Regions from separate parts of the Roseibium sp. R5 genome, predicted to be linked through region 1. Evidence: riboswitches for the same ligand, from Rfam matches in the RefSeq annotation. Region 1 holds a riboswitch; the other holds the start of a gene.
What was found. A riboswitch is a leader RNA that binds a small molecule or an ion and turns the genes downstream of it on or off. The one in region 1 is predicted to bind S-adenosylmethionine.
Positions count from the first base shown of each region.

Region 2: it holds a riboswitch for S-adenosylmethionine, as region 1 does, so the genes downstream of both, AC0J4F_RS15145 (homoserine O-succinyltransferase) here and AC0J4F_RS00885 (hypothetical protein) in region 1, are expected to answer to the same signal.

Region 1 is NZ_CM146910.1:179,694-183,460, forward strand. Features, by position in the region: gene AC0J4F_RS00870 (efflux RND transporter periplasmic adaptor subunit) at 1-37, shown strand, start outside; gene AC0J4F_RS00875 (ABC transporter permease) at 34-1,272, shown strand; gene AC0J4F_RS00880 (ABC transporter ATP-binding protein) at 1,274-1,987, shown strand; SAM-I-IV-variant riboswitch at 2,048-2,170, shown strand; gene AC0J4F_RS00885 (hypothetical protein) at 2,212-2,508, shown strand; gene AC0J4F_RS00890 (acyl-CoA thioesterase) at 2,509-2,865, opposite strand; gene AC0J4F_RS00895 (hypothetical protein) at 3,096-3,314, opposite strand; gene AC0J4F_RS00900 (group III truncated hemoglobin) at 3,327-3,767, opposite strand, start outside.
Region 2 is NZ_CM146910.1:3,214,814-3,218,580, forward strand. Features, by position in the region: gene AC0J4F_RS15135 (glutathione S-transferase family protein) at 1-453, shown strand, start outside; gene AC0J4F_RS15140 (HIT family protein) at 523-951, opposite strand; gene AC0J4F_RS15145 (homoserine O-succinyltransferase) at 1,058-1,975, opposite strand; SAM-I-IV-variant riboswitch at 2,010-2,129, opposite strand; gene AC0J4F_RS15150 (GNAT family N-acetyltransferase) at 2,238-3,563, opposite strand; gene AC0J4F_RS15155 (glycerophosphodiester phosphodiesterase family protein) at 3,662-3,767, opposite strand, start outside.

The DNA of each region.
Region 1 (3,767 bases):
GAAGGTTGAGCCGGTGGCCGAGGGCACGCCAGAATGATCCTTCAGCTCCGCATCGCTGCGACCCATGTGCGCAACAGGCTCCGGCAAACGGTGGTCTCCACGCTTGGTGTTGCACTCGGTGTTGGGTTTTCCATTGCCATGGCCGCCCTCATGGAGGGCTCTCAACGTGACTTCATGGCAACCTTAATCGACGCCATTCCGCATGTGGAGATCAAGGATGATAAGCGGACGCCAACAGCCCAACCGGCCAGCTCCGTTTATGATGCTGTTGCCTTTCGCGGTTTGCGGCCGTTGGAGGACTTGCGTGGGATCCGCAATCCAACGGAAGCTTTAGCTTCGCTGCGAGATTGGGTTGACGGCGACATCGCACAACGCCTGACGGGTCAGGCTGTGCTGCGCTACAGCGGCCAGGACATTGGCATGACGCTGATTGGTGTCCGCCCAAAGCAGGAACTTCTCGTGTCCAACATTGGCGAGGACATCCGGGAGGGGGCCTTTGAGGACCTCGGCACAACCTCCAACGGATTGGTTTTAGGCGACAAGGCAGCCGAACGGCTTGGCGCTGACCTTGGAGACACAGTCACGTTGACCTCAGCAAACGGGGTCGCGAAACGGTTCAAGATTGTCGGCCTGTTCCATACCGGGATCACCACCAGCGACGAAAGCCTCGCCTATGCGCCTCTCAAAGCCGTCCAGATCCTTCTGGAAAAACCTGACATCATCAATGCCATCACGATCCGGCTGAGAAACATCGATGAAGCCGTCGCAGTTGCTGCAAGGGCCGAGCGGCAATTGGGCTACAAGTCGATCTCCTGGGAAGAGGCCAATGAAGGGCTGATGGAGGCTTTCTTTGTCCGCAACGTGATCATGTTTACTGCTGTCGGCGGTATTCTTCTGGTCGCCGGTTTCGGGATCTACAACATCATTTCAACGATCGTGCATGAAAAGGCCCGGGACATTGCCATCCTGAAATCGCTGGGGTTTCCGGAACCCGACATACAGCAGATTTTCGTCCTGGAGGGTTTGGTGATCGGTGTGCTCGGAGCACTTGTCGGGTCTGCACTTGGATTTGGATTGTCGAGTTATCTTGCAACAATCAAATTCGAGGTCACCACCGACATCGAAATGACCCGTCTGCCGATATACTTTTCTCATGTGCATTACATGATCGCCAGTGGTCTGGCGCTTCTGTCTGCGGGCATTGCCGGTTTTGTGCCTGCCAGAAAGGCTGCCGCGCTCAATCCTGTCGACATCATCCGGGGCGCGACCTGACATGAACGTTGCCCCGATCCCAACCACCCCTGCCCCACTTTTGGAAACGCGAGGCTTGACCCGCATTCTTCCGGCTGTAGTTCCGGTCACTCTCGTGGAGAACATCTCGTTTTCGATCGGCACATCGGAGTTCGTCGCGATCACCGGCCCATCGGGCTCTGGAAAATCATCTCTATTGTATCTGCTTGGACTTCTGGACCGGCCGACGGAGGGCGAAGTCCTGATTGGCGGCCGCAAGACGCACGATTTATCGAAGACCGAAATGGCTCACTTGCGGCTGGAAAAGATCGGCTTTGTCTTCCAGTTCCACTTTCTCTTGCCGGAATTCACCGCTATGGAAAACGTGATGATTCCAATGCAAAAACTTGGCGCTCTTGCTGCAGCTGAGCAAAAGGACCGCGCGGCAGGTCTCTTGGAAGATCTCGGCTTGGAGAACTTTTTGCACCGGCAACCTGCCCAATTGTCCGGCGGGCAGCGTCAACGCGTCGCCGTTGCAAGAGCGCTTGCCAATGCGCCGGACCTGATCCTTGCAGACGAGCCGACCGGCAGTCTCGATTCTGTCGCGACAGAGCAGGTGTTTATGTCGCTTCAATCGATTGTCGATCAACAAAGAACCACAGTGATAGCCGTTACGCACGACATGGATATTGCCGGCCGGATGCAGCGTCGCATTCATCTGGTCGATGGAAAAATCGACTATGACCGCAATCAATAACCGTTGGAGTCCTTCGGTTCTTGGATGACTTGCCAAAAAACGGAACTCATGGCATAAGCCTGCCATCATCAAGAGAAGGGCTGGCGCCCTCGCCAACCTGCCGACCGGGCAAGGTGGTTTCCGCAACAGGGATGCGGCCGTCCAGACACTCAAAAGAGGCTGCGCGGCAACGAAGCGGTAGTTTTCCTGCGCCAGTCCTCCTCGGGCAACCGATGGAGGATTTTTTGTTTCAAGATGCGCTGGCCGGACAAGCGGCCGAGTTGATCAGATACCAGGACGCCGAAGAGGCCGATCAGACAGCGGCCGAGATCTGGCAATCTACCGCGGAAGATTGTGTGCTGGCCCGCATGAAGACCATTCGGGTGTATGGCGGACTGCCACGCCACAAACGCCGGTTGACCCAGCATGAGCGGGTCGACCGCTTACAGGCATTGTTGCGCCTTTGGGCCAATGGCTGCATTTGCGCGGTCGATGAAGAGCTGTTTGCGGACCTGCTGGCGCGCAGATCCTTGCGCGCCTGATTACTGCGGAGCCGGAGTGTCCTTGGGGACTGGACGTGGCTTGCCTTGGTCATCAACGGCGACCATCGTGAAAATCGCTTCGGTGACTTTTTCCCGGCCGCCGAAACGGTGGCGCAAAGCCCAGGCTTCCAGTTTGATTTCCATGGAGCTTGTCCCGACGCGGCCGACGCTTGTGTAAACACACAAGACATCTCCGACATGGACCGGGCGGATGAATTTCATCTTGTCGACTGCGATCGTGACAACGCGGCCCTGCGCTCTTTGCCCCGCGGCAATCCCACCGGCGAGATCCATCTGAGACAGCACCCACCCGCCAAAGATATCACCAGATGCATTGGTGTCGGCCGGCATTGCCATTGTCCGGAGGGTCAGTTCCCCTTGCGGTGTTTCTTCACTCAAAGCGGTCGCTCCAGTTTCGTGTTTTACCGAGCCTAGCCCAACCGCTTCAAAACACAACGCTATCAATCAGATAATCAGCATCAGAATGGCCATGATCCAAAGCGGCATTGGTGCTGCAATCCAGATCAAGAGGATGGGTAAGCCACGTTGTGTCCATTTTGCACTGAACATTGGTGTCTCCTGTAAATTCAGAACATAGGGATTTCATAATAGGTCAGTGCCGCCAATGCGGTCATTCCGACCGCAAAGGCGAGTTTGGCGCTGCCAATCAGCGTTCGCCCCGCCACATCGAGGCGTGGCAAAGGCATGGATCTGGAATCCAGGTACATGGACACCATCATTCCGATGAAGACCGCGAACCACAAAACAACCAGACCTTCGGCCACCAAGACGATTGCCGGTAACATGAGCCCCTCCTATCAGGCTTGTTCAGTAAAGAGTTCCCCCGGCGGTGTACTGCCGGCAAAACCGAACGTTGCGAGCCACAGGCTCTGAGCAATCCGTTCGGCAATGGCGATGATCTCTTCGGCAACGTCCGAAACAAAAATCTCGCGTGCTACCGGCCGGAATACGTCGAGCCAATCGCCATAATCCGAGCTGACCACTTCCTTTAGTTTCAGGTGTTCCGGAACCGGCTTGCCTTTGTAGGTCCCGTTTTTCAGGAGAACGGACTGCCAAAACCGTTCCATCTTCTCAAGGTGCTCCGGCCAACGCCCTCCGAGACGCTTTTCAAAGATCTCACCGAGATGGGGTTGCTGGCGTAAAGTCCCATAGAATGAATGCACAAGGATCCGGATCGTCTCGGGAGTGACTTCGGCGTATTGCACCTCACAGGCCCCGTCGGAGCGGGCGACCGCGTT
Region 2 (3,767 bases), 2.2 Mb from region 1:
GTCGCCATCGCCTTGTATGCCGCTGATCTTTATCCCGAGGCAGGACTGACACCAGGTTTGAGCGATCCGCGGCGTGGCGCTTATCTGCGGTGGATGGCGTTTTATGCTGCATCCTTTGAGCCCGCCGTGGTCAACAAGGCGTTCAACACGGATATACCGCAGCAGATCGCGCCGTATTGCAGCTATGACGCCGTGATGAAGGCTCTGGCGGCGCAGCTTGTAAGAGCACCCTATCTCCTCGGAGATCAGATTTCCGCAGCAGACATCTTCTGGGGATCTGCTCTGCGCTGGACCTTGATGTTCGGTCTGGTGCCGGACTGGCCGGTCTTTACCGAGTATGCCGAGAGAATTACCGCACGGCCGAGTTTCGAGAGAGTTTTGGAAGACGAGGCTGTGCTCGATGCAGCGCATGAGGCCGCTGCGAACCCGGCAGGGATCGCCGCCGCGAGTTGATCCAAGGCGTCGTCGTGAAATCCGGAGGCACAGCACTTGCCTCCGGAGAAGTGTCGCGGGGTTTGAGGCTTAGCTCAACGCAGCGCGGATCTTGTCGGCTTGTTCGGCAAGTAGATCGTTGTCAGCCATTTCACCGGTGTGCGGCTTCATCTTGACGCCGTCAAAGCGCGGGATGATGTGGACATGGGTGTGAAACACCACCTGGCCGCCGGCTGGTTCAGAGAACTGCTGAATGGTGGTGCCATCTGCCCCAAAAGCTTTGATCACTGCATGCGCCATCTTTTGGACCGTGGCCATCACCGCGTTCAGGTCCTCTTGCGCGATGTCCAGAATGTTGCGGGATGGAGCCTTCGGAATGACCAGCACATGTCCGTCACCGCGCGGCATGATGTCCATGATCACGACCGTCTTGTCGTCTTCATAGACCTTGTGACTCGGCAGCTCTCTGCGCATGATTTTGGCAAAGATGTTCTGGTCGTCGTAGGCGGGCGTTTCGATCGGCATGCGTACCTCTAAAAAGGGAAAAAGTCTTCGAATGTCGACGGACACATTACTCCGCCAGGCGGTTCGACAACAAGGGTTGTGACCGCCCGGCAGTGTCCGATTATTCGCCGATATTGTTCAAATCAAACGGTGTGGACTGATACATCTCATTGATCCAGTTGCCGAACAGGAGATGCGCGTGGGCCCGCCAGCGATTCACCGGCTGCCGGGTGGCATCGTCATCCGGAAAGTAGTTCTGCGGCCGGATCGGCGTGTCAGACACCTGGCTGTCCCGTTCGAATTCATCCGCCAGAGACGTCGTGTCATACTCGATGTGATTGAACATATGCAGGCAGCGATGCTCCGGATCGTCCAGGAGGCACATACCGGTCTCGTCATCTTCCGCCAGCACCATCAGATTGCTGCCGTCCGGAATGTCGGCCTTCCGGGTTTCCGTCCAGCGTGAGACGGGCAGACAGAAATCATCGGAAAACCCTCGGAGATACGGCGAGGCCGGCGCGCGCGTCCGTTGCCGGTAGACGCCCGTTGCCTTGTCGGCCCGCGCATATTTCGGCATGCCATGAAAGTGATAAGTGGCCGCCTGAGCCGCCCAGCAGATGGTCAGCGTGCGATGAACATGTGTCTGGGTCCAATCCAGCACATCGCGCATTTCCTGCCAGTATCCGACATCTTCAAAGGGCAGCTTCTCCACCGGGGCTCCGGTGATGATGAACCCGTCGAACTTCTCGTTCCGGACTTCTTCCCAGGGACGATAGAACGCTTCCAGATGCTCCGTTGGCGTGTTCCGTGGCACGTGGTTGGTCATGCGCACCAGCGTCAGATCGATCTGAAGCGGGGTGGAGCCGAGAAGGCGTGCGAATTGGGTCTCTGTCTTTATCTTGTTCGGCATCAGGTTGAGAAGACCGATGCGCAGGGGGCGGATGTCCTGACGCATGGCATCCGCTTCCTGGATGATCATCACGCCTTCGGATTCCAGAATGGGGCGGCCGGGCAGATCGTTTGGAATTTTTATCGGCATTTGCGCGTCCTGTAACCAGAGACAGATGCCTTTCTTCGATCCGATTCGTTGCCTTTGAACTTGAAGTTCACGGCCGCATCTTCTGTTCGAAGAACCACCTTGCCCGGATCGGCAGGTTGGCGTGGGGCATCTGTCCCAACTCTTGATGATGGTCCCTAGGTAATGGATTGGACGCGATCCGGCAAGCCCTGTGCAGACGAATGCCGATCTTGTGAAAGAGGCAAATTGTTGTTGGATCTCAGGCGCGTGGCAAATGGAAGTTTTAGCTGCCTTTCCGGAAAGGGGCATGTTCAGCCAACGCTTCGTTTTCGCGTTGAACGGCGCGCCGCTCCTGCTCCAGAAAGTCTGCGACTGCGTCGTGAAGGCCCTCATGGGCAATCCAGTGGGCAGAATAGGTCGTTTGCGGCAGGTACCCGCGCGCCAATTTGTGCGCTCCCTGAGCGCCGGCCTCGACGCGTTTCAGGCCTTTGGAAATGGCAAAGTCGATTGCCTGATAGTAACATAGCTCAAAATGCAGGAACGGATGGTGTTCGGTGCAACCCCAGTGGCGGCCGAAAAGGGTTTCCGATCCGATAAAGTTGAGGGCCCCGGCGACATACCGGCCATTGCGTTTTGCCAAGACCAGAAGAATGCGGTCCGCCATCCGTTCACTGATTAGCGAGAAGAAGGCACGATTGAGATAAGGGCGGCCCCACTTACGGGCGCCCGTATCCATGTAAAATCCGTAAAAGGCATCCCAATGCGCTTCTGTCAGATCGCTGCCGGTGACCCATTCGATTTCGAGCCCGTCAGCGCTGATGGCTTCGCGGCGTTCCTTTTTGATCGCCTTGCGTTTGCGCGAGGCGAGGTCGCCGAGAAACTGGTCGAAGGTTTCGTAGCCGTTGTCGTCCCAGTGGAACTGCTGATCTGTGCGCCTCAGATAACCGAGATCGCCAAGCGAGTCCCATTCCGGTTTAGTCAAAAAAGTCGCGTGAACCGAGGAGGCGCCGGTGCGTTGGCAAACCTGTACAAGGCCAGCTGCGAGTGCCTGGAGCCCAGCTTCCCTGTTGATGTCGGAGCTGGTCAGAAAACGGCGGCCTGTCGCCGGAGTAAAAGGGACCGATATCTGGAGTTTTGGATAATAGTCGCCGCCCGCCCGGTAGAATGCGTCGGCCCAACCATGATCGAAGACATATTCACCCTGGGAGTGGCTTTTCAGATAAGCGGGAACGGCTCCAAGAACCGCGCCTTTACCATCCTCCAGCACCATGTGCCGGGGCATCCATCCAGTCTGGCGTGTCGCGCAGCCAGATGCCTCCAAGGCTTCCAGAAAAGCGTGGGATAAGAAAGGGTTGAAGTCTGTTTCTTCAGAATCTGAATCAGCTTCAGGGGCTAGCGCGGAAGTGAGATCTTGAGACGCAACAGCGTCCTGTGCGCGCGCCAGGTTTCCGCCTTCGCTAAGGATCCAGCCGGGATTGGCAACCGCATCCCATTTGTCAGCCGGCACATCTGCCAAGGATGACAGAAGTCTAATGGAGAGCGTCGTCTCCGTGTCACCGGCGCCTGGTTTTTGCGGCTGTTCGTTGTCCGGTGAAATAAAAGACGTCATGTCAGTGTGTCGGCCCGCCATAAAAGGATTGTTTACAAGAATGTAGAGCCGCTTTGCTGCGCCGCAAGAGGGAATTCCGTTCCTGGAATGCTTGTCCGTTATTGATCCGGATCGAAGCCCTCAAAGACGATTTGATCGGCAAACCGTTTTGCGACTTCCAACTGTCCTGGTGTCCGAACTGTCCACGTCATGATTGGGGTTCTG